Regions from separate parts of the Paenibacillus salivarius genome, predicted to be linked through region 3. Evidence: riboswitches for the same ligand, from Rfam matches in the RefSeq annotation. Region 3 holds a riboswitch; each other region holds the start of a gene.
The links. Region 3 has a riboswitch for cyclic di-AMP ahead of ACSFXJ_RS12285 (3D domain-containing protein). Riboswitches for the same ligand answer to the same signal wherever they lie in the genome.
Positions count from the first base shown of each region.

Region 1: another riboswitch for cyclic di-AMP. It lies ahead of ACSFXJ_RS20890 (TrkH family potassium uptake protein); the one in region 3 lies ahead of ACSFXJ_RS12285 (3D domain-containing protein).
Region 2: another riboswitch for cyclic di-AMP. It lies ahead of ACSFXJ_RS00520 (C40 family peptidase); the one in region 3 lies ahead of ACSFXJ_RS12285 (3D domain-containing protein).
Region 4: another riboswitch for cyclic di-AMP. It lies ahead of ACSFXJ_RS14375 (hypothetical protein); the one in region 3 lies ahead of ACSFXJ_RS12285 (3D domain-containing protein).

Region 1 covers NZ_CP195592.1:4,516,242-4,523,543, forward strand. The annotation lists gene ACSFXJ_RS20880 (cation:proton antiporter) at 266-1,507, opposite strand; gene ACSFXJ_RS20885 (potassium channel family protein) at 1,579-2,241, opposite strand; gene ACSFXJ_RS20890 (TrkH family potassium uptake protein) at 2,254-3,588, opposite strand; cyclic di-AMP (ydaO/yuaA leader) riboswitch at 3,663-3,823, opposite strand; gene ACSFXJ_RS20895 (CPBP family intramembrane glutamic endopeptidase) at 4,110-5,831, shown strand; gene uvrC (excinuclease ABC subunit UvrC) at 5,800-7,302, opposite strand, start outside.
Region 2 covers NZ_CP195592.1:104,121-111,422, reverse strand. The annotation lists gene ACSFXJ_RS00545 (copper amine oxidase N-terminal domain-containing protein) at 1-519, shown strand, start outside; gene ACSFXJ_RS00540 (YwhD family protein) at 846-1,376, opposite strand; gene ACSFXJ_RS00535 (M1 family metallopeptidase) at 1,481-3,481, shown strand; gene ACSFXJ_RS00530 (hypothetical protein) at 3,527-4,357, shown strand; cyclic di-AMP (ydaO/yuaA leader) riboswitch at 4,544-4,676, shown strand; gene ACSFXJ_RS00525 (C40 family peptidase) at 4,679-5,170, shown strand; cyclic di-AMP (ydaO/yuaA leader) riboswitch at 5,327-5,485, shown strand; gene ACSFXJ_RS00520 (C40 family peptidase) at 5,490-5,936, shown strand; gene ACSFXJ_RS00515 (GNAT family N-acetyltransferase) at 6,292-6,792, shown strand; gene ACSFXJ_RS00510 (c-type cytochrome) at 6,945-7,302, shown strand, end outside.
Region 3 covers NZ_CP195592.1:2,716,109-2,723,410, forward strand. The annotation lists gene ACSFXJ_RS12270 (transporter substrate-binding domain-containing protein) at 1-171, shown strand, start outside; gene ACSFXJ_RS12275 (amino acid ABC transporter permease) at 267-929, shown strand; gene ACSFXJ_RS12280 (amino acid ABC transporter ATP-binding protein) at 916-1,638, shown strand; cyclic di-AMP (ydaO/yuaA leader) riboswitch at 1,807-1,990, shown strand; gene ACSFXJ_RS12285 (3D domain-containing protein) at 2,002-2,682, shown strand; gene ACSFXJ_RS12290 (polysaccharide deacetylase family protein) at 2,686-3,474, opposite strand; gene ACSFXJ_RS12295 (dihydroorotate dehydrogenase electron transfer subunit) at 3,654-4,352, shown strand; gene ACSFXJ_RS12300 (dihydroorotate dehydrogenase) at 4,345-5,277, shown strand; gene ACSFXJ_RS12305 (hypothetical protein) at 5,312-5,656, shown strand; gene ACSFXJ_RS12310 (molybdopterin molybdotransferase MoeA) at 5,649-6,926, shown strand; gene mobB (molybdopterin-guanine dinucleotide biosynthesis protein B) at 6,923-7,302, shown strand, end outside.
Region 4 covers NZ_CP195592.1:3,170,233-3,177,534, reverse strand. The annotation lists gene ACSFXJ_RS14380 (Ig-like domain-containing protein) at 1-2,197, opposite strand, end outside; cyclic di-AMP (ydaO/yuaA leader) riboswitch at 2,510-2,731, shown strand; cyclic di-AMP (ydaO/yuaA leader) riboswitch at 2,838-3,017, shown strand; gene ACSFXJ_RS14375 (hypothetical protein) at 3,114-3,533, shown strand; gene kdpF (K(+)-transporting ATPase subunit F) at 3,569-3,640, shown strand; gene kdpA (potassium-transporting ATPase subunit KdpA) at 3,669-5,348, shown strand; gene kdpB (potassium-transporting ATPase subunit KdpB) at 5,369-7,302, shown strand, end outside.

The DNA of each region.
Region 1 (7,302 bases), 1.8 Mb from region 3:
CGTAAGCGGCGGTATATATCTCAATACTGCAGGAGCGGGCCATGGCACATCTCTCAACACCTCGGGAGCGGACCACGGCACATCTCGCAACACCGCGGGAGCGGGCCATGGCACATCTCTCAACACCGCGGGAGCGGGCCATGGCACATCTCTCAACACCGCGGGAGCGGGCCATGGCACATCTCTCAACACCACTGAAGCGGGCATAGAAGCGGACCATGGCACCTGCCACACTCCGCGGAAAAGCCATCCCCGCCTCCAATCCTCAACCGCCCTCCACGCTCTCCACTTCCAGGCCGAGCTTCCGCGCCACCCATGCGGTGGTGCTCGCCTGGATGACGATCGTCAGCACGATCGCCATAAACGTGATCGCGGAGATGATCTCCGCATGGGCGATGCCCATCCCGACGATCATGCCGGATAGCGCGGCCGGAATGACGCCGGTTTCGCGGACCCAGCACATAAAAAGCAGCTCGCGCCAGCTCCACTTGACTTTGCGGTCCGGCAAAGCGCATAACAGCACGGTCAGCGGACGCGCGACGAACATCAGCAGGAGTACGGCGCCCAAACTTTGCCAGAGGTAGTGCCCGAGCGTGCCGAAATTCACCTGGCTGCCCAGCAGGACGAAGATCAGCATCCGCATGATGACCGTCGTATTTTCCGCAAACGATCCGACTTCGAGTTGCTTTTCTTCCATAGAAAGGTTGAACGCTTCCGCATTGCCCCAGATCACCCCGGCCACAAAAGTCGCCATAAATCCGCTGACATGCGCCAGATCGGCGATCAAATAGCTGGACAATGCGCAGACGAGCATAACGATCGTAGTATACTCCCGGAAAATGCCGTGCCGCGCATGCCCTGCCAAATAGGTGAGAACGCCCGAGATGAGCAGGCCGATCAAAATCCCGCCGACCGCGGTTTTCAGGAAATCCCAGGTCATGACGGCGAAATTCAGCTCCCCGCCGCCGGCAACCGCCGCCAACAAAGCAAAGGTAAGAATAGAGCCCGTCGCATCGTTGAACGCCGATTCGCTTTCGACCGTTTCCCGGACGCGTTCCTTGATTTTTACCTGCTTGAACACCGGTATGATCGACGCCGGGTCGGTCGAGGCAATGACTGCTGCCGCCAGGAATGCAAACACCCAGTCGACGCCGAACAGATAGTGAACGCCGATGCCAACCGCCAGCACCGATATGATGACGCCGGGAACGCTGAGCAGGGAGAGCGTGATCCATACTTTTTTCAGTCCGCCGAGCTTCAAATTTCTCCCGCCGTCAAACAAGATCAATGCGGATCCCACAGTCAAAATAAGCTGATTGATCAAAGACCCGCTCGATTCATGAATCAGCTTCAGCCCCGGGCCGAGCAGCATCCCCACCGCGATAAACACGGCGACGTCAGGCAGCTTCAGCCAGGAGGCCAACTTCCCCGAGACCATACCTATACTGATCACAAATAAAACGAGAATAAGAAAATGCCGAATCGCTTCCGTTGCGGCCGATTCCATGTCCGTCACACTCCACTGCGGGATCGCACTGCCCAATAGATCAATATTCAAAAAAATAATAATAGCCTGAACTACTCATTAACGATAGCTTCGAATTCCTCGATATTTTTCTTGGCGCCGATAATGACCATGATATCGCCAAGCTCCAAATGATCCATCGCCGTTGGCGCAATAATGACGCCGTTCTCCCGGTGAATCGCCACGATGCTGCAGCCGAAACGCGTACGGGGATTGAGTTCGCCCACATTTTTTCCGTTCAGGCAAGCCGGCACGTTCATTTCCACGATGCTGTATTCCTTGGAAAGTTCGATGTAATCCAGCAGATTCGGTGTTACGAGCTGATGGGCCACGCGGATTCCCATATCCCTTTCCGGGAAAATCACCCGGTCAACGCCAAGCTTCTCCAAGGCCCGCCCGTGCAGGACCGAGATCGCCTTGGCCACGACCGTCTTGATGCCTAGATCCTTAAGCAGGATGGCGCTAAGGATGCTCATCTGGATATCGTCCCCGATCGCGACGATCCCGCAGTCAAAATTTCGCACGCCCAGCGATTTCAAAACCTCTTCATCGGTCGCATCGGCCACGACGGCATGCGTCAGCCGGTCTTCCCATTCATCGACCACTTCCTCGTCGCGGTCAATTCCCAGAACCTCGTATCCGAGGTCCATCAGCTCAAGCGCCAGACTGGAACCGAAGCGCCCAAGCCCGATCACTACAAACTGCTGTGTTTTCATCTCATTTTCCCCTTATCCTATAATCATTTTGCCTTCGGGATGTTTATATAATTCTTTACCCTTCTTCGGCCCAAGCGCATAGGCCAGCGTCAGAGGGCCAAGCCGTCCGGCAAACATGGTGAAGCTGATAATGATTTTGCCTATAACCGTCAGCTTTCCGGTCAAACCCATCGTGAGTCCCACGGTACCGAAAGCGGAGGTCGTTTCAAATAATATGCTCAGGAAATTTGCATCCTCCGTGGTGGACAATATCATTGCCACCGCAATGACGAGAAACAAGGCAAGCATCGTAATCGTTACCGCCTTGAAGATCCGTTCCTGCACGAGCCGGTACCGGAAAAGCACGAGATCCGACCGCCCCCGAATCATGGAGATTACCGCCCCGATCAGAATCGTAAAGGTCGTCGTCTTGATCCCGCCCCCGGTGGAGCTCGGCGATGCCCCGATAAACATCAGGATGATCATGAAGAACTGGGTCGCTTGTCGGAGAGTGCCGATATCCAGCGTGTTGGCCCCTGCCGTCCGCGGCGTGACCGACTGAAAGAACGAGCTCCATATTTTACCGCTCCAATTCAGCGGCTCCAAGGATTTCGGATTCGTAAACTCAAATACAAAAACCACGACCGCGCCGATCAAAATCAAAGCCGACGTCATCGAAAGCACCACTTTGGAATGCAGCGACAGCTTGCGGCGTTTGCGGAACTCGATCAAATCGGACAGAACGATAAAGCCGATCCCCCCCGATACGATCAGGAACATCGCCACGAAGTTTACGATCGGATCATCGACATAGCCGGTGAGGCTGCGATACTCGCCAAACAAGTCGAAGCCGGCATTATTGAACATCGAGACCCCGTGAAAAATCCCGAAATACACGGCGCGCCCCAACGGCATGTCAAACGCCCAGCGGATGGCGAACAGCAAAGCGGCGCAGCTTTCGATCACCAAGGAATAGATCAGCACCTTTTTGATCAGCCGAACGATCCCTTCCATCGAGCTCTGGTTCATCGCCTCCTGCAGGATCAGCCGGTCCTTCAGCGAAATTTTGCGTTTGAACACAAGCGCGAACAGGGTGGCCATCGTCATGAAGCCGAGACCGCCAACCTGGATAAGCAGCATGATGACGATCTGGCCGAAGACGGAAAAATAGGTTCCCGTATCGACCACAACGAGTCCCGTAACGCATGTCGCCGACGTCGCCGTAAAAAAGGCGTCGATAAACGGAAGCGTCTCGCCGGTCGTGCTTGAAATCGGCAGCATCAGGAGTAGCGACCCCACCAGAATGATTGCCGCAAAGCCCAGTACGAGGATTTGTGGCGGCGAAAATTTGAGCCATTTCGATAACAATACGTTTCACCTCACACTAAAATGGGCCAAAAAAGAACAAAGAAAAAAAGCACTGGAAATCCAATGCTTTTGATTGGTCCCTGCTGCAAAGGCCTACGAGGTTAGCTGACGGATTCGGGCTTGCGCGGCCTGCCCTATTCGTTTGTTCACCAGGCACCTGACCCGTGAAACAAACGAAATTCACCCCTAAAAATCGGTTCCCCCGTTTTCTTTGGAAATTCGGCCATCCTATTTAGTTTCAATTGTTTTCATTTCATTTTCGTCAAATGGATTATAAGCTTTATTCCGCTCCGCCACAAAGGTTTATTAGGTTGAAAAAACCCCATAATAACTTAAATGCGCTGAATCCTGCCGCAAGGTATTCCGTTATCAGAGCCATGCTTGTTTTTGCCGTAGTTATTTCGACTTTTCACGGAAAACCTCTGTTCCCTAGCGAAGTATCCCGCCCTGTGTTATCTTTACTTTGACAAAAGCGTCCAGAAATCATACTGATTCAAAAAAACAAATAAAGGAGTTTTTGCATGCAATCCGAACCAAAACCGCAAGCATGGAGGATGAAAACCGGAACATTATGGGTACTTGCCGCCATCAGCGTAGTGGTATTTATCCTTTGTCAGATCGTCCCTAATTCCGACTCGGAATCTCAGCAGCTTGAGCAATCGACCCAGGTGATAACTACCGATCAAGCCGCCGAGCACGCCCGTCAATTTGCCAAAAATACGCTGGGATTTTCAGGCGCTCTTGAAGATCCGTTGATCACTTACGAGTCCCGGTCCGATCTTTACGGTTATTTGACCCGCGAGGATCTGATGGGGGATTATTTAAAAAAATTCGATAAACAATTTCCTACGGATGTGTTCCAAGTCCGTTTTGATCAGCCGGGGAACGGGCTGGGGGCGCTGACGGTCGATGTACATATGAAATCCGGGGCCGTCGTCGGCTTCGAGGAAAAACAGACAACCGGAAACAGCCTTATCGACCTTCTGGAAGATACGAAAAACGGTACCGGCGCCTTGGAGCCCGCGGAAAGCATGATGAGCTGGGAGGAAAAGATGGATGCGGCGCAACCGTACTTAAAGGCACTCGGTTTTCAAGACGATGTTCAATTTATGGTCGACGAATCGCCGGAGGGGATTTACCTGACGATTACCGATTATGAAATCGGAAAATCTCAGGCGGAGGTTCTGGTCAGCTTTTACGGCGATCGGGTTTCCGGGATCGAGAGCACATTTACGGTTCCGCAAGAATATACCGACTATGTAGACAAACAGACGACCATCGCCAGCTGGCTCACTTATCTGGGCTACGGGTTGCTGACCTTCGTGCTCGGCATTCTTGCCATCGTCTACAGTGCATTGACAAAGGTTCACACGTCGTTCAAACGCGGGATCTTTCTTGCTTCCGTCTATTTCGTCATTTCGATGTTCTTCGCCTTTAATATGCTGCCTTACTTTGAAAAAGAAGGAATCGACCTTCCCGTGCTGATTTTCACGTTCATCGTCCAAGGCATTATTACATTAATTATGGCCGCATCGGTCTATTTCTCTCTGGTCGGCGGAGACGGACTGTGGCGCAAGCAGGGGATCGCATTATGGGCACGCGCCAAAGAGCCGGGCTACGGACGCCATGTTCTGGCTTCGATGGCGGACGGATACGCTTGGGCGCTCATCCTGTTGGGCGTGCAGTCGGTCATTTACCTCGTGCTTGATAACACCATTCAGAGCTGGTCGACCACGGATGCTTCCCAATCGCCGTATAATATGCTTTATCCGCTGTTATTCCCGTTAGCGGCTTGGATGGCCGGGATCGGGGAAGAAGCCGTATACCGGCTGTTCGGCATTCCGATGCTGAAAAAAATGTTCCGGAGTACGTTCGTAGCCTGCGTTATCACGACGTTGATCTGGGCGCTCGGACATACGCTGTACCCGATCTATCCGTTTTACACCCGTCCGGTCGAACTATTGTTCATCGGCCTATTGTTCAGCTACATTTTCCTAAGATACGGCTTTATGGCCGCGATGTTCTCCCACGTCATCTTTGACAGCATTCTGATGTCGCTAAGCTTGATGTTTATGGGCGGAACGGTGAATATTGCCGCAGGGGTGTTCTATATCGTGCTGCCTGCCATCGTTGCCTATGTCATTTACCTGTTTAATCCTCCGGGCAAGGAACGGCCGCCGCTGCAAAGAACGCAAAAAGAGGAGCCGTTGTTCACGACTCCTCATCCTGAAGGGCATCTATAATTTGTTTGGCGAGCTTATCGCCGATGGAAAGAGGCCGGAAGTCTTCGACGGAGGCCTCTTTTATTTTTTTCAGCGATCCGAAATGCTTGAGCAGCGCCTTGCGGCGTTTCTCGCCGATGCCCGGGATCGCGTCCAGACGCGAAGCCACCATCGATTTGCCCCGCTGTTCCCGGTGGAACGAAATCGCAAACCGGTGCACCTCGTCCTGGATGCGCTGAAGCAGGTAGAACTCTTGGCTGTCCCGCGCCAGGCGCACCGGTTCCGGCGGATCGCCCACCATCAGCTGCGCCGTGCGGTGCTTGGCGTCCTTGACGAGCCCGCCGACCGGAATATAGAGGCCGAGCTCGTTTTCAAGCACGTCGATCGCCGCGGAAATTTGGCCCTTGCCGCCGTCGACGATAATCAGGTCCGGCTTCGGAAGGTCCTCCTTCAGCACGCGTTCGTATCTGCGGCGGATGACTTCCCGCATCGTTTCGTAATCGTCCGGACCCTCGACGGTCCGGACTTTGTATTTCCGGTACTCCTTCTTGGCCGGTTTCCCGTCGATAAACACGACCATCGCGGACACGGGATTCGCACCCTGAATGTTGGAGTTATCGAACGCTTCGATCCGCGAAACGGCCGGAAGCCCGATCGCCCGCCCCAAATTTTCGGCGGCCCCGCGCGTCCGCTCCTCATCCCGCTCGATAAGGCGGAACTTCTCTTCCAAAGCGACCTTTGCATTGTCTTCCGCCATTTTGATCATCTGTTTCTTCAACCCGCGTTGCGGCACGAGCGTTTTCACGCCGAGCCATTCGCTCAGCGCGGCCGCTCCGCTTGCCGGGTCCAGCGTTTCGCTTTTTTCGCCGGCTTCGGATTCCAAATGAGCGTCGGATCTTTGATCGGTCTCCGCCGGCTCAGTTTGTGCCCCGTCCTTTTCGGGAAGCAAAATCTCTTTCGGGAGCGCAGGGTTATCGCTGTAATACTGGGTCACATAAGACAAGAAATCGCTGTAGGCATCGCCGTAAAACGGAAACACCGATGCATGCCGCTCGATCATTTTCCCTTGCCGCATGTACAGAATTTGAACGCACATCCAGCCCTTGTCCACGGCGAAACCGAAGACGTCGCGGTCCTTGGCGTCCGAGATCGTAATCTTCTGCTTCTCCATAATCGCATCGATATTGATGATCTGATCCCGAAGTTCCTTGGCCCGCTCAAAATAAAGCTCCTCGGCGGCTTCCTCCATTTTGCGCTGCAGCTCTTTTTTGATTTCTTCATGCCCCCCGTTCAGAAACGAGGATATTTCCTGGGTAATCCGGTCGTATTCGGACTGTTCGACCTCTTTCTCGCACGGCGCAAGGCACTGGCCGATATGGTAATAAAGGCAAACCTCCTTCGGCATGACATTGCATTTGCGCAGCGGATACATCCGGTCAAGGAGCTTCTTGGTCTGTTGGGCCGCATAGGCGTTCGGATAAGGGCCGAAATA
Region 2 (7,302 bases), 2.6 Mb from region 3:
AGCAACGTTTACGGCGAGCCGCATATTTTTAACGGACGATACCGGGCCCTTGTGCATGGCGGAGCCGTCGTTCGTCAATCCGGCATGTCCTTTGGCGGACCCTCCAGCGTCACGCTCGAAAGAGACGTCCTCCAGTTTGACGGCAGCATCGTCTTGAACAACGGCGCAACCGCGGAACTTGTAAAACCGGACGGAACCGTCGTTGAAACGCTGGATCTTGAAAAGTACGGCGGCCCGGACGATGTATACAGCCTGGAGGCGCTGGATTCCGATTTCCTGCTCATTCGTTCCTATGCGGCCGGCACCCTGCTGCTGGTTAACCGCGGCTCGGGTAAAACGACCCCGCTCTATCTCAGCTTGTTGGATCAGGCCGGTATCGACCGGATCGAGAACGATGAACTCGGAATTAATGACGGGTTGAAATATGCCGGCCGTTCGGGGAACCAATTGAAGTTTACCTGGCAGTTGGCCGGTTCCGGCGCAAAGCCGGTAACGAAAACGTACGATCTAACCAAATGATTGTCGATGAGTCGAACAATCCTGTTATTTTATACAACATTTAGCCTCCGAAAAATGGTATAACGTGCTCAAAGCTGCACAATTTACAGCATTTTGGACAGAACGAGGTAAGTTGGGGGACCATGCCGAAAAATTGTTGCAGAATGTACAGCATTTTCACACTCACCCTTACCTTCCACGCCCAATTGTTGTAAAAAGTGCATCATTAACCTGCTGCAATCAGCAGACAGGTCATCTTGCACGGCCGGGCAGGTCCCGAGCCATTAAAAAAAACGGTACATTCGCTTACGCGACTGTACCGTTTTCGCTTTGTGCCACATTAAGATTTAAGATTCAAGCGCCGCCTTCAATTCATCCGAAGAACGGTCCCACCATTCCTGATTCGTGTCGATGAGCAGCTTTTTCAGCGCATTCTTTTGTTCCGCCGACAGGCCCTCCAAAATGATCCGCCGCTTCAATGCGTAGTCCATTTTGTTGACGTGGTCGGCAAGAATTTTCCATCCCCGCCGTGCTTCGGTATCGATCCACATTTCGCATGCGGTCATTCCGCCGTAAAATTGCCCCTCCGGAGAGCGGTCCACCGCCACCCAAACGATCCATACCTGGCGTCCGTTAGGGACGTCTTCCCGGTTCACGGAAAATTTGATGCCCTTCTCTACCTTGCTTTTTGCATGCATGGCGCCGATATCGATATAAGCTTCATCTCCGTCGATAATGACCGGTGACATGCTGTTCAGGTCGATCGAACCGGCCCCGAAGCCTTTGTGCTTGCTCTTGTCGTCGTTGCTGATAATATTGAGGGCAAAAATCTTTTTACCCGTGGCTTGTGAATTGGACTGATTATTGTTGTTCTCCATGGTTCCCTCCCGCCGGAAGTTTCTTTATTCAATTTTAGCTAATAATCTCCCAAAAGCAAACATATACATGCTGTAGATGCTTGTCAACGGGAGGTATCCATTGTATGACCCGACGTATTTACTTTTTCGGCATTGCCCTTCTTGCCCTGTGCCTCATCGCCGGCACCGTATTTTACACCCTGAGCACGAATCCTTCAAGCCAGGCCTCCTTTGCTCCGAATAAGGTCAAGCCCAAGGAAGTCGCCCTGAACGAACCGGCTCTTCCCCAGGCCGAAAGCATCCAGCAGCCGACAGCGGAAATTCTCAGCAACCGGGTCAGCGAGTATCACATCCAGGTCAAGTTAAATGAGAACGAGGGGACGCTGACCGCCACGGAAACCCTGACCTGGACTCATCCCGGAAAAAAGGCCGTCAATGAGTTATATCTGCATCTATACCCCAACGCCTTCGCTTCGGCGAACACGACGTTCATGAAAGAATCCGGCGGCAAGCTTAGAAACGACGCGATGCCAAAGGACGGATGGGGGTCCATGGAATTGACGGAGATCCGGACAACGGACGGTATATCCTTGCTTCACCGCCTGCAGTACGTCCAACCGGATGACGGGAACTCCCATGACCGGACTTTGGCCAAGGTCCGCTTGCCGGTCACCGTCGGCGGCGGAGAAAGCGTCACGCTGAAGATCAAGTTTACGGTAAAACTGCCGAAAATATTCGCCCGCATGGGTACTGCCGGAGACTTTGTGATGGCCGGACAATGGTTCCCGAAAGTGAGCGTATATGAACCCGTCGGGACGCGGGGCCGGAAAACGGAAGGCTGGAACTTGCACCAATATCACGGGAACTCCGAATTTTATTCCGATTTCGGCATTTATAGCGTCAATATCGATGTTCCCGAATCCTATACCGTTGCCGCTACCGGATTCCAGACGAAACCGGCGGCCCGCAAAGACGGGCGGAAAACGGTCCAGTTCTATGCCGACGACGTTCATGACTTTGCATGGTCGGCCTCGCCCGATTTCATTTATGCGGAGGAGCCCTTCTCCTCGACCGAAGTGCCGGGCGTCCGAATCAAGCTTTATCTGGACCCTGCCCATAAAGATTTGAAAGAGCGTTATTTTTATGCCGCCAAGGTGGCCCTTGCCAATTTCAGCAAATGGTACGGCAAATATCCATACTCGACGCTTTCCGTCGTCGTCCCGCCGGGAAACGGGAACGGCGCCGGAGGCATGGAATATCCAACCCTGGTCACATCGTTCGGGGCCACCAGCGAAGCCCCGGGATACGACGAGCTGGAACGGACGGTTATACATGAGATCGGGCATCAGTTCTTTTACGGAATGATCGCCAGCAATGAATTCGAAGAAGCCTGGCTGGATGAAGCCTTTACGTCCTATGCCGAAGACAAGTTAATGGAACAGGAATTCGGCATCGCCTCGAATCTTCCCGTTCAGGCCGCGCTCATCTCTTCGCCGGCTTCCTTGACCCAACCGGCCTGGAAATACGGCTCCGGCGACACGTATGCGAAAAACGCCTATTATCGCGGCAAGCTTGTCCTGATGGATATCGAACGCCAGGTCGGCTCCAAGACCATGAAACGAATTCTATATACCTATAGCCAAAAATACCGCTTCAGGCATCCGACTACTGCCGATTTCCAGCGGGTCGTGGAGCAGGTGTCGGGCCGAAGCTGGAAGTCTTACTTCAATCAGTACGTATATGGCGGCAAAATGACCGATTACTCGGTAGACCGAGTCAGCGTTGCTCAGATAGAAAGCAAAAACGGTGCCGATCCCCTCTATGAATCCACCGTTCAGCTAAGCCGCCAAGGCGGAACGGCAGCGAAAGTGCCGATCCTGTTCCATTTCAAGGATGGGAATACGATTCAAAAAAACTGGAACGGAAACGGGGAGCGGATCCAGATGACCCTGCAGTACAAGGAACCGCTTGACTGGGTTCAGATCGATCCCGATTATACGCTGGTCTTGGAAAACAAGCATATCAACAACTATATCAAGGCCGAAATTGACGAAACGACCGGTACCCGCACGACGCTGGGCGTCGTCAAACTCCTGGAGGCGCTGCTGGGGACCTTGATTTGGTAGATGTCACGAAAAATCATGCTCATAACATTTCTAGGAGGGAAAAGTATGACCTATGTACGGAATGGATGGGGGCTTGTCAGGAGCCAATTTCCCTCTATCATCATCCTGTTTCTTTATCAGCTGCTCTGGGGGCTGTTTCTGTACCGGCTGATTCACTCGGCAGTGATTGCCGTTCTGTCCAGGTACCCGGACCCGCCCCCCACGGAAATGAGCCGGCTGCTTTATCTGATCGAAGGCCAATTCGAATTATCTCATAATCCGGCGGTCCATCGATATGCCTGGCTGTTGCTGGGGATGGTCGTCCTTCGCTTGCTGTTGACGCCCTTGCTCGAGGCCGGAATCCTGTATGGATTCACTCCTCCGGACGCCCGGGGAACCGGGTTGACCTTATTCCGGGGGATGAAGGAATTTTGGAAGCCCGTCTCGCTCTTTTTTCTGCTGGAGCTTGCTCTTCTGGCTCTGCCGGCGGTTTGGATCGTTCCCGAGCTTGTTGCCCTGCTTCCGCGCCTGATCCCCTCCGGCGACAGGCTCGCACCCATGCTGACGCTGATGGGTTACGTTCTCGCTTGGGCGGCCTATGGTTGGATCGTCCGTCAGGTCTTGTTGTTCGCCAAATTCGGATACCTGTTCAAGACCGGCATATGGGCTTCCCTGATTTTATGTATGAGGCATTTGCTGCCCGGTATCGCCATTGCCTTTATTCTCGGCGCTTCCGGGGCCATCTTGTTCCTTTTGTTCGGCACCGTCTCTTGGATTTGGACCGGGTTGATCGCACTTTTGTTACAACAATCCTATCCTTTTATTCGGAGCCTTTTGCAAGTTTGGAATTTATCCTCTCAATACCAGCTTTGGCATACCAAAACGCAAAAAAGTTAAATTTTCTTCACTTTTTCCGATCCCTTGCGCAGCAAGGCCTCCGGGTGTTTTTCGGGGGCCTTTTTGCTCGTTTTTCCTCTTAAACTTGCTAATTAACCATTGCCAAAATATACTTACCTTTGTTACAATAACAACAGCACAATTTAAGTAACAGTTTTGTAATTATTTTTGTTACCATTTACAGACTCAAACTACTAGCCGAATCCCTTTTGGGGAACGGGGGAACCACTTTGGGTGAATTGATCTCGCAACAGAGGGGTCATAGGGGACCTTCAACCGAATCCTTAAGCTAACCTCGTAGGCATTGGAAGGAGCTTTTTCTTGAAGAAACAACTAGCCGTAACAGCTGTAAGTGTTGCATTACTATTTAGCCTCGGAGCTGGCAGCGCTTTCGCGGATTCCAAACTGGATTCCGTCGTGGACAATGCTCTGGGAACGGAATATGTCTCTGGCGGAACGACAACGTCCGGCTTTGACTGCTCCGGCTTCACGATGTACGTGTTCGGAAAGCTCGGCATTAAATTGCCGCACCAATCCGCCGCCCAATACAAAATGGGCACGAAAGTATCCCAGGATGAATTGATTGCCGGAGACCTGGTGTTCTACAACACTTCAGGAAAAGGCGTTTCTCACGTCGGCGTTTACGTCGGTAACGGAAAATTTGCTCATGCTTCTTCCTCTAAAGGCGTCGTCATTAGCAAAATGAGTGAAAAATATTACGTCGAGCGTTACGTTGGCGCTAAACGCATTATGAGTTCCGATAAGTACGAGGAAGTTACGAGCGACATCCAGGATCACGATGCAGTAGAATAATTGTTCCGTCTGGCCCGCAGAGATTCTAGGATGAATCCTGCGGGTCTTTTCATCAACTTGCCATTTGAGGCGAGTTTTGCTAAAATAGTCTGCGTAAATGGTAACAATTTTGTAATTTGTATTGTAATGATCGTCGTCGTTGTTTTGGATGCACACAACTAAGAACAGCCGAATTCCCTGCATCCGGGAAACGGGGGAACCATTTTGGGGTGAATTGATCCGAAAGTCGACTTTTTAAACTTCCTCTTTTAAGGATCATAGGGAACCTTCAACCGAATCCGCAAGCTAACCTCGCAGGCCTTGGAAGGAGTATGACATCTTGAGAAAGACTATCGCCGCAGCAGCTACGAGTTTAGCCATCCTGTTCACCATGGGGACGGGAAACGTACATGCAGAGTCCACTTTGAACAACGTCGTCAAATCCGTATACGGTACCCCTTATAAATACGGCGGGACCACAATCAACGGTTTTGATTGCTCGGGCTTTACAAGATACGTATACAAAAAATTAGGCGTTACTTTGCCTCGCGTATCCTCCGATCAATACAAGAAAGGAATTTCCGTGGCCAAAAGCCAATTAAAGGCCGGAGACCTGGTCTTCTTCAATACCTTGGGTAACGGGAAAGTATCCCACGTCGGTATTTACCTTGGTGACGGAACGTTTGCCCATGCCTCGTCGTCAAAAGGCATTCGGACAGACAAGTTAAGCAACAGTTACTATAAAACCCGGTACGTCGGCGCAAAGCGCATTCTCAGCACAACCTGATTTTCCAAATATGCTTCCGAAATATAAATGCATTGCGTAACCGCGAGCGATTCTTGCCGGAATCGTCCGCGGTCTTTTTCTTGGTTGCTACTCATATAACGAAGGACCAGAGTAAAAGGTTTCTTCTTTAAAGCCTGTCAGGCAATTTTTTTTGTTTCCGTTCCGTCCTCTTCACTCCCGTCTCCAATCCCCGTTATATCCAAGATTTACCCTTTTCGCGAAAGGCTAAACAGGAAAATTCAATCTTCCGCGCGAAAACCTTTACAACCCGAAAAAATCCCGTTAGAGTGAGTGTAAAAAGAACATGAACCCTGCAATCGCGATTGCATCCCTATCGTTGAAGGAGGCGCTAATAATGGAAAATTCGATTACACCATTCCGAATCGTACCTATGGAAGAAAGCCATGGCGCGGATATTTGCACGTGGCGTTACGATTCTCCCTACGATATTTACAGCTGGCTCCCTTGGGAACAAATGAAGGCGCTTGACGTGGAATTCGGCAACCCCGCCCTGAGAGCCCAGCAGTACGTCTCTTTACTCGATCAGCAAGGCGAGTTGGCCGGCTTCGCCCAGTACTTTCCGATGGAAGGCGTAACCCGTCTGGGGATCGGGATGAGGCCTGATTTATGCGGCCGGGGGCTGGGTAAAAGTTTTGTGCTTACCATTGTGGAGGAAGCGGCCAGACGCAAACCGCGCGACGTGATCGACCTGGAGGTATTGACCTGGAACACCCGGGCCATCCGGGCATATCAAAAATCGGGCTTTGTCATTACCGATCTTTACGAAAAAATGACGCCCGGCGGCATATCCAAACCTTATTACTGCATGGTGTTCAAAGGAGCTCCGACAGAGTAATAAAACACTTGTCTGTGATGTACAGCACATGAACTTTATGTTTTCTTCATATACTAACGGTAAATCGTTACTTTTTTTGACACAAAAGCTATGATCGTCAGGCATGTTCCGCTATAATGGAAGGGGTAGCTTACATAGGAGGGACGATGGAAATGCAGAAGTGGATCATGAGCGGACTTTTGGTCGTGGCGTGCGCCTTCGCAGCTGTGTTAATGTTTACATTGCCCGGCAGGGAGCAGGTGGCCCAGGAAGAGAAACCGCAAATGCCTGAAATCACATTAAATGCCGAACAGGCCGAGGCTACGGTCAAAGCAAATTGCATTACTTGTCACGGGGATCAATTGCAAGGCGGCGCCGGTCCGGCTCTGAATAAAGTCGGCTCCGAACTATCGGCGGATCAGTTGTACGGCATTATCACCAAAGGGAAAGGCGGCGGCATGATGCCTTCTTTCAAGGATAAATTGAAGGAAGACGAAATCGCCAACGTCGCCATGTGGCTTTCAGAAAAGA
Region 3 (7,302 bases):
ATCACCATTACCGACGCTAAACCGGTCACTGAAGACGAAGGTTATGTCATCGGGGTGAAAAAAGGCAATACGGAATTGCTTGACCAAGTTAACGCAACGCTTGATCGTCTGATGGGCGACGGTTCCATCGACAAATTCGTTACGGAAGCTACCGAACTTGCCGAGAAATAAGCAAGGCTCTCGTTCCATCCAAAAAATAGCGAGCAAAATCGCTATTTTTTGTTTTGTATACGTATCTAGGGTGAATTAGGAGGAATGGTGGATTCATGGATTTGTTTACGATGTTCTGGGAGTACCGCAGTTATTTTTTTACGGGTCTCCAATACACGCTGCTGTTGGCGGCTATCGGGGTATTGTGCGGCTTTGTGCTGGGCTTGATCATTACGCTGATTCGAATGTCTCCTTGGGGAATCGTCCGGTTTATCGGGCATGCTTGGGTTGAGTTTCTGCGTGGGACGCCGATGCTCGTTCAATTGTTTATTATCCATTACGGTTTTTCCACGGCGTTCGGTATCAATTTCTCGGCGATTGAATCCGGGGCGATCACGCTTTCCATCAACAGTTCCGCTTATTTGGCTGAAATTTTCCGGGCGGGCATTCAAGGCGTGGATCGGGGACAAAACGAGGCGGCCCGTTCGCTCGGGATGACCCGGGGCATGTCCATGCGTTTCATTGTGATCCCGCAGGCGATCAAGTCGGTGCTTCCGGCGATCGGCAACGAGTTCGTCACGATCATTAAGGAATCCTCCATCGTTTCCTTCATCGGGGTCACCGAGCTTATGTTCCAGTCGGGCGCGATCGTCACCATAACTTATAACGGTATGACTCCATATCTGATCGTCGCGATCATGTACTTTATTTTGACATTTACACTGTCCCGCGTTATGGGCATGTTCGAAAGGAAGTTGAAAGCCAGTGATCACCGTTAAGCAGCTTCATAAAAAATACGGGCAACTTCATATTTTGAAGGGCATCGATCTGGAAATCTCCAAAGGCGAGGTTGTCGTGGTCATCGGTCCGAGCGGCTCGGGAAAGAGTACCTTTCTGCGTTGTATCAACCGTCTGGAGGAACCGAGCGGGGGAGAAATCACCTTCGAGGGACAATCGATTACGGATAAAAAGCATGACATTAACAAAACGCGCGAAAAGATGGGCATGGTGTTTCAGCAGTTCAATCTGTTCCCTCACAAAACGGTCATCGATAACATCACGATGGCTCCGATCCGCGTGAAAAAGATGGATAAATCCAAAGCGGAAGCGATCGCCATGGATTTGCTCCGCACGGTCGGTCTGGAAGATAAGCGGGACGCTTATCCTTCTCAGCTGTCCGGCGGTCAAAAACAGCGGATCGCCATCGCACGCGCCCTGGCCATGGAACCGCACGTCATGCTGTTCGACGAACCGACCTCCGCGCTTGACCCGGAGATGGTCGGCGAAGTGCTCGATGTCATGAAGAGCCTTGCCGAAAAAGGCATGACGATGGTGATCGTGACCCACGAGATGGGCTTTGCCCGGGAGGTAGGAGACCGCATCCTGTTCATGGACCAAGGTGTTATTCTGGAGCAGGGCACGCCCCAGGAGGTGTTCGGTTCGCCGAAGCATCAACGCACCCGAGATTTTCTCAGTAAAGTATTGTAGTGTAAAACAATATCGACCGCAGGAGGATTTGCTCCGGCGGTTTTTTTCTATTTATAGCTACGTTTTTAACGATATTGTAATCACTTGTAACCGTGAAAAACCCCGTAGATTCAAGAGGGTTAGGGTGTTGGCAACATTTTCTTGCTCCATTGGTTACAAAATTGTGATATATTGAGTGAGCCGAAACCTGCCAGGGCAGGTGCGGGGGACGATTTACCGAACAGCCTTTTAACCGGTTAGCGCCGGAGAAAGCTGGTCTTTGGGGTGAAGCGCTGTGTTGCTTCTAGCGCGGGGAACAACTCCTCTTTTCCTAACCCGACAACTAACTCCGCAGGCACTACATCCAGGGAGGACATCGACAACATGAACAGACACTCGAACATTGGACGTATCTTTAAAACAACATTACTTACACTGGGGTTGGCGGGAACACTTCACGCTATACCGGCCCATGCGGACGCGTTACATAAAGCGAAGGATGGGGATACGTTTTACCTACTCTCGAAGCAGTACAACGTCGATATGAACAAATTGATGGCCGCTAATCCGTCCGTAAAAGCAACGAATATTTTTGCGGGACTCGATATCGTGATTCCGGGAAATGAGCCGGCCGCATCGAAACAGACCGTATCCGCCAAAGCGGCGGAAGCTCCGGTTATGCTGCCAACGCTAAAAGCTTCCGCAACGGACCAGGTTGTGGAAGCTTGGGGAAAAACATTTAACTATTCCAAAACGCTGGACGTGAAGGCGACCGCTTATTCTTCCGCAGCAAGCGAAAACGGAAAATGGGGAGCCGTGGACTATTTCGGAAATCCCCTGGAATTGGGAACGATCGCCGTAGATCCGAGCGTGATCCCGATGGGGACCAAGGTTCTCGTTACGGGTCATACTCATCCGAATTTGCCTAAACAAGCCTTTGTCGCTACCGCAGCCGATCAAGGCAGCGCGATTAAAGGAAATCGGATCGATATTTTCATTCCGGGCAGCCAGCAATCTGTCAGCGAATTTGGATTTCAGGACATCAAGCTTTATATTTTGAAATAAAACTTATTTATACTTCGTTACATGGAGCAGCTCCGGAAGCGTGACCAATTGATAGCCTTTTGCCCGAAGTGATTGAATCAGTTCGGGCAAGGCTTCGATTGTCCCCGACAAATCGGAAGTTGTGCCTCCTCCCGCATGCTGAAGAATGATCGATCCGGGACCTGCGGATTGAAGCACGTTCTTGACGACTTTTTCCTTTCCAATCCCTTTCCAATCCAGCGAATCCACATTCCAGTTCACGATGGTGTAACCGTTCTTTTTAAGCCACTTGACTTGCTCCTCATTTATTTCTCCGTACGGAGGCCGTATCAGCTTCGGACGGTATCCGATCAGATTCATAATGATATTTTCGGTACGCTGGATCTCGTTCTGAAATTGTTTTATAGACCGTTTCTTGAATTGCGGATGGCTGAAGGAATGGTTGCCGATGATATGTCCCTCCTGATGAATTTGACGAACCAGGTCGGGAAATTTTTTGGCCCGGTGACCGACCACGAAAAAGGTCGCTTTTACTCCTTCCTTCCGAAGAACCGCAAGAACCTGCGGAGTGAACCGGGGGTCCGGCACATCATCGAAAGTGAACGCGATTTGCTTGACTTCCGGTCCGCGGAATTTGAACGTTTCCGAATATTTACGTCGCAGCTCTCCTAGACTGGGAGCGCTTGTTTCCGGCTTTTTTTGCTGGTTGTCCGTATTTGCGAAGCTAGAGCCGGGAAATAGAACACCGGTTATCAAAGCCGAGATTAATATGACAGCACAGGCAACTGTCCGCTTTGCCACCGCCTTGCTCATTGGAAACGCCCCTCCCTTTTTTAATTTTCGTTTAAGTATAGGTATTCCCGTTATCCAAGCGAAATATGACCGCTGGTTTCGCGTGTGATATTTGTCACAGACTCTCTTTCGGAAAAATTGCATCTTTAAGTGAAGAAAAAGATAACTGTCAGCTGTACTGCAGGAGAGGAGAGAGCGTCATGTCGACGGTAGTGGCCAATGAACAGGTTGCACCGGGTGTTTTCCGCCTTAAGGTGGAGGGGAGATTCACCGGAAGAATGGGACAGTTTTATATGTTGCGGGCTTGGGATAAGTATCCGCTTCTTTCAAGGCCGCTTAGCATTTTTAACGTATCCGATTTCGAAATCGAGTTTCTATATCTCGTCTCCGGGGAAGGGACGGAGTTGTTCTCCAGATTGAAGCAAGGCGACAAGGTCGGCTTGGAAGGGCCGCTCGGCAACGGCTTCCCGGAGCCGACCGGAAAAACAGCACTGGTTGGCGGAGGGATCGGAATCGCTCCGTTTTATTATGCTCTGAAACAAATTCCGGAGGCCGACGTATACCTGGGGTTTAGTAAAGAGCCTTACATGGTGGACGAGTTTCGCGCCGGTACAAGCGGACAAGTGGTCGTGGATATTGGCGGATCGATTCTCGAAAAGGTCGATTTTCAGGCTTACGATACGATATTCACTTGCGGCCCGCATCCGATGTTGAAGGCGGTTCAACGAAAGCAGGCCGATACGGGAGGGCGGGCCCGGGTCTACGTGTCTTTGGAAAATCGGATGGCCTGCGGTATCGGAGCCTGCCTCGTATGCAGCGTGAAATGCAAGGACGGCCGCAAAAAGGCTTGCGCTGACGGACCGGTATTTCCTGCGGAGGAGGTCGTGTTTCATGATTGATATGTCAAGCAGTATTGCGGGAGTTCATTTTAAGAATCCCGTCGTCATGGCTTCGGGCACTTTCGGCTTCGGCAAGGAGTATGGAAGATACTACGATCTCAACCGGCTTGGCGGTATATCGGGAAAGGGCCTGACCCTTCATCCGAAGGAGGGGAATACCGGCTTGCGCGTGTACGAAACCCCTTCCGGGCTGTTGAACAGCGTCGGGCTTGAGAATCCGGGAATACCGGCCTTTTTGAAAGAAGAGTGTCCAAGATGGGAGAAGCTGAACCTGGCCAGGATCGTGAACCTGGGAGGTAATACGCTGGAGGATTACGTGAATGGAGCCTTATTGATCGAAGAGGATGCCCGGCTAAGAGAGAAGGAACAGCGTAATGCGGTGGACATGATCGAGCTGAACATTTCGTGCCCGAACGTGAAGGCCGGGGGGATGGCTTACGGCATCAAAACGGAAACGGCAAGGGAAGTGGTACGTGAGATTCGCCGGTCCACGACGCTGCCGTTGATCGTGAAACTGTCGCCGAATGCGGAAGATATCGTTTCTATGGCGGTGATGTGCGAACAGGAAGGCGCGGATGCGGTTTCCTTGGTCAACACGTTTTCGGCCATGAAGATCGATATATACCGACGTCGCAGCGTATTTGAAAATATGTATGCGGGATTGTCCGGTCCGGCAATCAAGCCGATCGCCCTGAGGATGGTGCACCAAGTCAGCAAAGCCGTAAGCATTCCGGTGATGGGTATGGGCGGCATCAGCAGCGCCGAGGATATCGTCGAATTTATCATGGCCGGTGCCCAGGTGATTCAAGTCGGAACGCACAACTTTATTCATTTAAGAGCCGGGGTTGATTTAATCCGGGATCTGGAGCAATTTATGCGAAAGGAAGGACTGGCTTCCTTGGACGAAATACGCGGCATCCTTTAAAATAAAGAATAGCAAATTTAAGGGGGCTTCGCGCATGCATCGTTTTGAGGATATCGAGCTGCAGGCCATTTCTGTCGGGCGAGATATGCTTCTGATCATTACCGGAGGAGAAGCGCATATCGGGGCCGCCTCGACCGCTTATCCGGGGGAGGGCGGAACGGTGATGGAGCAAACCTCCGCTGTTCCGGGACATAAAGAGCATACATTAACCGCAGGATTAGCCAAAAAGGCGGCAGCGGCGCTTCGCCGTACTGTGACCGTTGTCATGGGCATCCATTACGACGGGCTTGCCAAAGAGGAAATCCTCGAGATTTCGAGGAGAACCGAAGTTCTCCTGGACGATTACTTGAAGCTGGAACGGGGGAATCACGATGAATAATCCAGACAGAAGACCGGGTGAGGACAAATTCCGTCGCAAAGCGATTTCCGTTCAGGATGGACAAGCCAAAATACTTTCGCATATCCGCCTTGGCGAACTGGAATATGTCAATTTGCCGGAGGCGCAAGGCCGGATCCTTGGCGAAGATATTCGAGCACCGCATCCGTATCCGCATTTCCGGCGGTCCGGCATGGACGGGTTCGCTATTATAAGCAAGGATACGGAGGGGTGTTCGGCGGAATCGCCTATCAACCTGGAAGTGGTGGACGAAATTCCGGCTGGCAGTTTACCGTCCGTTGTTCTTGTACCCGGGACGGCCGCCCGGATTATGACCGGAGCCAAAGTTCCCGACGAAGCGGACGCGGTCGTCATGTTTGAAATGACGGAATCCGTAGAGAGCCAAGGCAAGGAGTATATCCGGATTATCCGGGAGATCAAGCCGGGCACCAACATCACTCCGGTCGGATTGGAACTATCGGAGGGAGACGTTGTTCTGGGGAAGGGCCGCCGGCTTTCCGCCGGAGAAATCTCGGTTCTTGCTACGTTCGGCATTTACAGCGTACCTGTCATCAAACGGCCGAAGATTGCGATTTTTTCAACCGGGTCGGAGCTTCTGGGGGTGGATGAACCGATTCAGGACGGCCGAATCCGTAACAGCAACACATACATGCTCGCCAGCCAAATTCGCGATGCCGGGGGCGATCCGTATATTCTTGAAGCGATCGCGGACGATTTGTCGGTTGCCCGGACAAAAGTACGAGAAGCCTTTGACCGCTATGACATAGTCGTCACCACCGGAGGTGTATCGGTCGGTGATTACGACATCATGGCCGATCTTGTTTCCGGAGGAGACGTGGATATGCTGTTCAATAAAATTACGATGCGCCCGGGAAGCGTGACGACAGCCGCGGTGAAGGACGGAAAGCTGTTGTTTGCGCTGTCGGGAAATCCGGGGGCTTGTTTCGTCGGATTCGAATTGTTCGTAAGACCGGCGATCGGTACTATTCTAGGCTTGGAGCAGCCGTTTCTCCGGGAAATACAGGCCGAACTCGGGCGGGATTATACGAAGATCAACAATTACACCCGGTTCGTTAGGGGAACGCTTGAGGTTCATGAAGGTCGTCTGGCGGCTTATCCGGCGCTGCTGGATGAATCCAGCGTCATGGTCACGATCAAGGACAGCGACGGGCTGATCGTAATTCCGCCTTCCACAACGGGTGTACAAGCGGGGGAAAAGGTAAACGTGCTCCTTCTTCCGGGGGCGAAATGAAGCCGGTTATCCAGATTTGCGGCTATAAGAACAGCGGCAAAACGACGCTAATCGCCGGCTTGCTCCCGTTGTTGCGTGCCATGCACCTTCGTGTCGCGGTCATCAAGCATGATGTCCATGGCTTTGAAGCGGATGTCGAGGGGACCGATACGTATAAACTACGTACTGCCGGAGCGGCCGCCACAGCGATCACTTCGCCCATGCGGACGGCGGTTATCGAAGAATGCGAAACCCCGCTCACCGCTTTGGTCGAGCGCTTCCAGTCCTATGATCTAATCATCGTTGAAGGATTCAAGAGGGAAGCATATCCCAAGCTCGTGTTGATGCGAAGCGAAGAGGACCTGGAGCTGGTTTCGGAGCTGGAGGGTATTCAAGG
Region 4 (7,302 bases), 450 kb from region 3:
CTACCAGTCCGGCGGATTTGGGCAACGCTTCGGAGGTTGCCGAAGTCATGCCCTGGGCATCGGCCACAAGATCCACATATCTGCCGCCGTTGTAGGTGAAACGGCCATGAACTTGTGCTGCAACGGGTGCTCCTGTCTCCAGGTCGATGACTTGCAGGGTGACTTTTCCGCGTGTGCCGTCAAATACGATAGTCATATCGCCAATGATCATGGGGCGGAGGCTCGTGCTCTCTGTTGTAGCCGAGACTTCGCTCGATACGGGGCCGATATTGCCGCTGATATCGACCGCGGCTACCCGGTAGTAATAGGTCGTGTCCGGCAACAGTCCGGTGTCCCGGTAGGACAGATTACGGGAGGTTCCGCCAATCGTGGATTCGTCCGGCGTGAATCCGGGTTCCGTGCTTCTGTAAATGACATATTCCTCGATGTCGGAATTGTCGGTAGCCCGCCCGTAGTTGAGCTGGATCGAGTTGTAATCCCACACTGCAGCCTCCGGCTCGCGATTCAGTCCGGAAGGAGGCGAGGTATCCGTAGGGGTTACGTTCCATTTGAAACCTCCGGGCCCCCAGGCTGAAGGCAGCCAGCGGATGGAATCGTAATGATGCATGGCCATTCCGCCGAATGCCGGGTTCCCGTTAAAGGCGGCGTACACCTTATCAAGTTCGCTTTCCATATAAAGTCTGCCTTCTTCACGGAAGGTGATCGTTTCAGGGTCCCCGCTGCTGGCAATATCCAGCGTTTCGACGCCGACAATGACCGAGCCCGGTTTGCCGATCGCGTTGGCATAATCGAGTTCGCCTTGTGCTTGAGGGATAATGCCAGGCCCACCCTCGGCGGTATCCCTATAATCCATGATCGAAATATAGTCGCTAATGTCTTGGACATGTTCCGAAAGCCATTTTGTTTGTCCGTTCCACGTAATGTCCTGTGCTGCATCGCTGCTGTCAAACCAGCGCGGAATAGCAGGGCCGAAGGGAAGATCGATGCCGGCGGTATCTCTGCGGTCGATCATTTTTTGCAGGATATCGAGATATTGAAGCTGGACGGATGGTTTTTCCGCTCTAAATTCCGGTAAAATATACGGCTCAATGTCCACGTTCACGCCGTCAAATTGTTCCGCTTCCGAAGAGGAAAGGTTGAAGTTGATTACTTTTTCGATTTCCCGGATCGCGTAGCCGTGGTAGGGCTCTAATGCACCGTAGTAGGGAGGAACCGTGCCTCCGGCAATGCATGCATGAACCTGATATCCATTGGCATGCGCCCAGCGGATGAAATCGCGGACCTTTCCGGGCTCGTCTTCAAGAATGTCCACGCCCTCGTAAGGGAAGACGCCGATATAGAAGGTCGTGATCGGATCGGAGCCGAACGTTTCGGTATCGTCGGCCATCTGTTGGAGCGCCGTTCTCGAACCGGGATTCAGGAACAAGTTGTAAGCTGCTTTTTCCCAGATCCACATGGCCCGGTCTTGATGCTCCAGTGTGATCGGCTCGGGTGCCCAATTCCCGGTATGTGCGTATACCGTCGTACTCCGCCCGATATTGCCGAACGTATCGATGGCGCGCGCTTCGATGCTCGATGTACGGCTGTCCAGGCGCTTGGCATCCCACTTGAACTGATAATGATTGCCCGTACGTTTGGCAGAGAGCCACGGTCCGCCGTTAATTCTCACTTCCACCTGATCGATCGCATTTTTGGAATCCACCTGAATTTTTACCGGAACCGATCCGTGAACCGTGGTACCGTCGTCCGGGTTCGTTATTTTCACGACAGGGAGGCTGGCTTCAGGGTTATCCACATAAACGGAAGTGGTTGCGGTAGTGATCCCGTAACGAGTCACACTTTGCAGTCCCCTGACGATGATTGAAACGTCTCCATCATATTTGGAAGTGTTCAGATCCGCGTACCAGTTGCCCTTTTCAAATCCGTCCGACTGCTCCACCACGGCCGGAATCTGCTCCGTGCCGTTGACAATCAGCTTGATGTCATAGATGTCGGAATATTGGCCCGTGACCCGCAGCCATCCCGGTGACACATACTCGCCGCTTTTCGGAGAATCCATCGTTAACTGGGATTCGGCGCGGACGGACGGAACCTGGATAAGGACAAACAACAGGAAGCCTAGAAACAATGCAGCAGAAAGCCATTTGAGTGTCGGGCGAACAAACCGATTCATCAAACTTTGATCAAAATTCGGCATAAATACCCCTCGCTTTCTGACGGATCGTACAGCGGCCCGCCTCCATATAATTGTAAACGTTTACATTTATTATTGTATCCGCAAGTTTTTTCTAAGGGCAATATCCTTTTATTGTCCTTTAATCGGATAAGCCGGGTCGAAATCTAGAAAATAAGAGTATAGTCGAGTTATCGCGAAAATGAGAGAGATTGTGATGAATGAAAACGCTGCTGATTCGTATATTCGTCAAATCCCCTTCTTTTTTTGCCGCCAGCATGACTTTACTCTGTTCGGAACTGGAGTTATGATTCAATCCATGAAATAAATAACAACCATTTCTGATCGCTGAATTTCCCGGTAGCGGGAAAGCGGGGGAACCGACGGCCATCCATTTAAAAGTGGCCGTATAGTTCGAATTTCAATTCCATGTGAGAGTGGGAGAGACCTTCGGACAGGGGTGAATCGCGTACGGAATCCATGGCTTCCGTACGGGTAGGGCGACTCTCACCGCCCGAATCCGACAGCTAACTTCGTAAGCGTGGATGGAGAGAGGATGGGTGAACTGCGAGCCGCACCAAAATTGGCCACAGGGGACCTCGGTATGCCTCCGTGGTCTTTTTATGGCCTAATATGAAAAAATGATTGAATTTCATGAAAAACAATGTCTCATTCGCTGAATTCTGCTTACGCAGAAACGGGGGAACCATCAACCTCCGTTTACCGGTTTTCGGACCGTTAAATCGGAGATTTCTTGGGGTGAATCGCCGGAATGTTTCCGGCGTAGGGCGACTCTCGCGTCCGAATCCGACAGCTAACCTCGTAAGCGTTATGGAGAGAGGCACCCGCCATAAGCTGATTTGGCCCGAACGCCATTTTTAAGCCGCGGAAAGGTACCCTCCTTTCCTGCGGCCTTTTTCGTTTGAAGGAGGAAATCAAGTTGGAAGAAGATTGCATCCTCGTCGCCGCGCCGAACAAATCGGCCCGTAATTTTACGCTGTTGCTTCTGGCAAAGGGACGGAAGGTTGTTTTAATCGTCAATAACAGGACCGAAGAGCTAAAGGCAGGGAAGCTGGGAGCCCAAAAAGTGATCCGTGTAAAGACGGATGATGAGAATACATGGCAGGCACCCGGGTATCCGATCGGGCGGGCGTTTATTTTTGAAACGAGTCTGGCCCTGACATGCAGGTATTTGAAGCTTTGCCGCATGTGGGCGGCCGGCCCGATTATCGTCATCACGCCCCAACAGGATCCGAGAATGATTTATAAGGGGCTGGGGGCCGACTTCATCATTCATTCCGCAAGCGGCGAGGTCGGATTTTTGGCAAATGGGCTTCCGGAAGCCGAACTTGAAAAATAGCAAACTGGAACCGAGGGAGGCAATAAACCGTGATTATGATCGGATTGATGGTTGTACTGGTATTTCTATATTTGATCTATGCTCTGATTCATCCCGAGAAGTTTTAACAAAGCCATCATATTGAGGGGGATCCCAATGGATTTTGTGCAAATGTTTGTCGTGATCGGCGTCATCTTACTGTTGGTGAAGCCGGTAGGCACTTATTTATATCATGTATTTTCGGGAGAACCGAACCGGACAGACAAGATTTTCGGCGGAACGGAGCGGCTGATATATAGGCTGATCGGTTTCAAAAACCTTGAAGGCATGAGCTGGAAAAAGTATGCGTTCAGTATGATTGCGGTGAACGTCGTACTGGCGGGAATCGGCTATTTGATATTGCGGCTTCAGAGTATTCTTCCCTTCAATCCGAACGGGATCGGAGCGATGGAGCCAACGCTTTCGTTCAACACGGTCATCAGCTTTATGACCAATACGAACTTGCAGCACTACAGCGGAGAGTCGGGATTGTCGTATTTTTCGCAAATGGCCGTCATTACGATGATGATGTTTACCTCGGCGGCGACCGGCTTGTCCGTGGCGATTGCCTTTATACGCGGGCTGACCCGGCGGGGGAGAACGGTCGGAAACTTCTTCGAAGATTTTACGAAAGCCCATATCCGGGTGTTTTTGCCTGCGGCGTTGCTGGTTACGCTGATCCTGGTGGCGTTGCAGGTTCCCCAGACATTGGAGCCGACACTTGCGATTCAAACGCTGGAAGGCAACGTGCAGCGCATCTCCGTGGGACCGGTTGCCTCGCTCGAGTCCATCAAGCATTTGGGAACGAACGGCGGAGGATTTTTCGGCGCCAACTCGGCGCATCCGTTCGAAAATCCGAACGGTCTTACGAATGCGATCGAAATATGGTCGATGTGGATTATGGGTGCGGCTTTGCCATACACTTTCGGTCTGTTCGCCAAAAACAAAAAGCAAGGCTGGGTGATATTCTCGGCCATGATGATTCTGTTCCTTGTCTTTCTTTCCACCGCATATTTCTCCGAAAAGGAGGGGAATCCGGCGATCAACGCGCTTGGTATCGACGCCTCGCAGGGCAGCATGGAAGGGAAAGAGGTAAGGTTCGGTATCGCGGGCTCCGCGCTGTTTACAACCGTGACCACGGCCGCTACGACAGGGACGGTCAACAATATGCATGATACGCTGACGCCGCTAGGCGGCCTTGTTCCGCTTGCGCAGATGATGCTGAACGTCGTGTTTGGCGGCAAAGGCGTGGGACTGATGAATATGTTGATGTACGCCGTTTTGGGCGTGTTCATATGCGGACTGATGGTCGGGCGGACGCCGGAATTTCTGGGCCGCAAGATTGAAGCGAAGGAAATAAAGCTCGTCGCGGTCGCGATCTTGGTACATCCGTTCATTATTTTGCTGCCGACGGCAATCAGCTTTATGACGAACCTGGGGCACGGCGCCATAACCAATCCCGGGTTTCACGGCTTGACCCAGGTGCTGTACGAATTTACTTCCTCCGCCGCGAATAACGGATCGGGATTCGAAGGATTGGCGGATAACACGCCGTTCTGGAATATCATGACCGGCCTGGTTATGCTGTTCGGACGCTATGTATCCATCATCGCCCTCTTGGGGGTTGCGGGTTCGCTCATGTCCAAAGAGCCCGTACCGGAAACGATCGGGACGCTGCGGACAGACAACCGTTTATTCGCCGGCATTCTGATCGGCACGGTGATGTTAATCGGCGCGCTTACGTTTTTGCCAGTCTTGGCCATGGGCCCAATCGCCGAGTTTTTAACTTTAGGATAAGCGAAAAGAGGGGTTGAATAATGACAAACAACCGAAAAACGATGCTGACCGGTCCGATTGTCCGTCATGCGGCACTGGATAGCCTGATTAAATTAAACCCTTTAACGATGATGAAAAATCCGGTTATGTTCGTCGTCGAATTGGGCATGATCCTTGTGCTTCTGCTGTTGTTGTTCCCGAATCTGTTCGGATCGGGCAACGGGTTCGGTTTCAATTTATCGGTTTTCCTGATTCTTCTTTTTACGGTGCTGTTCGCCAACTTTGCCGAAGCTCTTGCGGAGGGAAGGGGAAAGGCTCAGGCCGATTCGCTGAAAAAGTCGAAGCAAGAGGTAACGGCGAATAAGCTTGTCGGAGGATGCGTTCGTAATGTATCCTCCGCGGAGCTGCGAAAAGGAGACATCGTCGTCGTGGAGCAAGGCGAGATGATCCCCGGTGACGGAGAAGTTATCGAAGGGCTCGCCTCTGTGGACGAGTCCGCGATCACCGGGGAATCGGCCCCGGTCATCAAGGAAGCAGGCGGCGATTTCAGTTCGGTGACGGGAGGAACGTTGGTGGTGAGCGATCGGATCGTTGTCCGGATCATGAGCGATCCCGGCGAATCGTTCATTGACCGCATGATCTCGCTCGTCGAAGGGGCAAAGCGTCAGAAGACGCCGAACGAAATCGCGCTGAGCACGCTGCTTACCGTGCTGACGCTGATTTTCCTCATCGTCGTTGTCACCCTGAAGCCGATTGCCGATAAAATGGGCATTCCGCTTGAAATTCCGGTGTTGATCTCGCTGCTCGTCTGCCTGATCCCGACGACGATCGGCGGGCTGCTGTCCGCGATCGGGATCGCCGGAATGGACCGGGTCACCCGTTACAACGTAATCGCCATGTCCGGGAAAGCCGTCGAAGCGGCGGGCGACATCAATACGATGATTCTGGATAAAACGGGGACGATAACTTACGGCAACCGTATGGCATCCGAGTTGATCCCTGTCGGCGGCGTACATGTGCAGGAGCTTGCGGCCTGGGGAGCGATCGCCTCTCTCCATGACGAGACGCCGGAAGGAAGATCCGTCATGGAGTATGTTCGGGCGCGCGAAATGTCATGCGACGCAAGACTCGGTGAAGGCGGGGAACCCGTTCCGTTCCGGGCGGAAACCCGAATGAGCGGGATCGACTTAAAGGACGGACGCAAAGTTCGCAAAGGGGCTATTGACGCGATCCGGGGATGGGTGGTCTCGCAAGGGGGAGCCGTCCCTCCCGATTTGGAGGAGAAGGGAAACCGCGTGGCTTCGGAAGGCGGGACACCGCTTGCGGTGGCCGTTGACCACCGGGTTTTCGGGATCATTTATTTGAAGGATACGGTGAAACCGGGTATGAAGGAACGCTTTGAACAACTGCGCAAGATGGGCATCAAGACCATCATGTGTACGGGCGACAATCCCTTAACGGCGCAGACAATCGCTCGGGAAGCCGGCGTCGACGATTTCATCGCGGAGAGCAAACCGGAAGACAAAATTGCCGTCATCCGCCGTGAACAGGCACAGGGTAAATTGGTTGCCATGACCGGGGACGGAACGAACGACGCGCCGGCGCTGGCTCAAGCGGACGTCGGGCTGGCGATGAACAGCGGGACCGTGTCTGCCAAGGAAGCGGCCAATATGGTCGACCTGGATTCCGACCCGTCGAAGATCATCGAGGTCGTCGCCATCGGCAAGCAGTTGCTAATGACCCGGGGCGCACTGACCACGTTCAGCATCGCCAATGATATCGCCAAATATTTTGCTATTATTCCGGCGATGTTCATGGTGGCGATCCCCGAAATGGATTCGCTGAACGTCATGAGCCTCGGCTCCCCGTTGTCGGCGGTACTGTCTGCTTTAATTTTCAACGCGGTCATCATTCCGTTGCTGATTCCGCTTGCCATGCGCGGCGTAGCCTATAAACCGATGAGCTCTCAAAGATT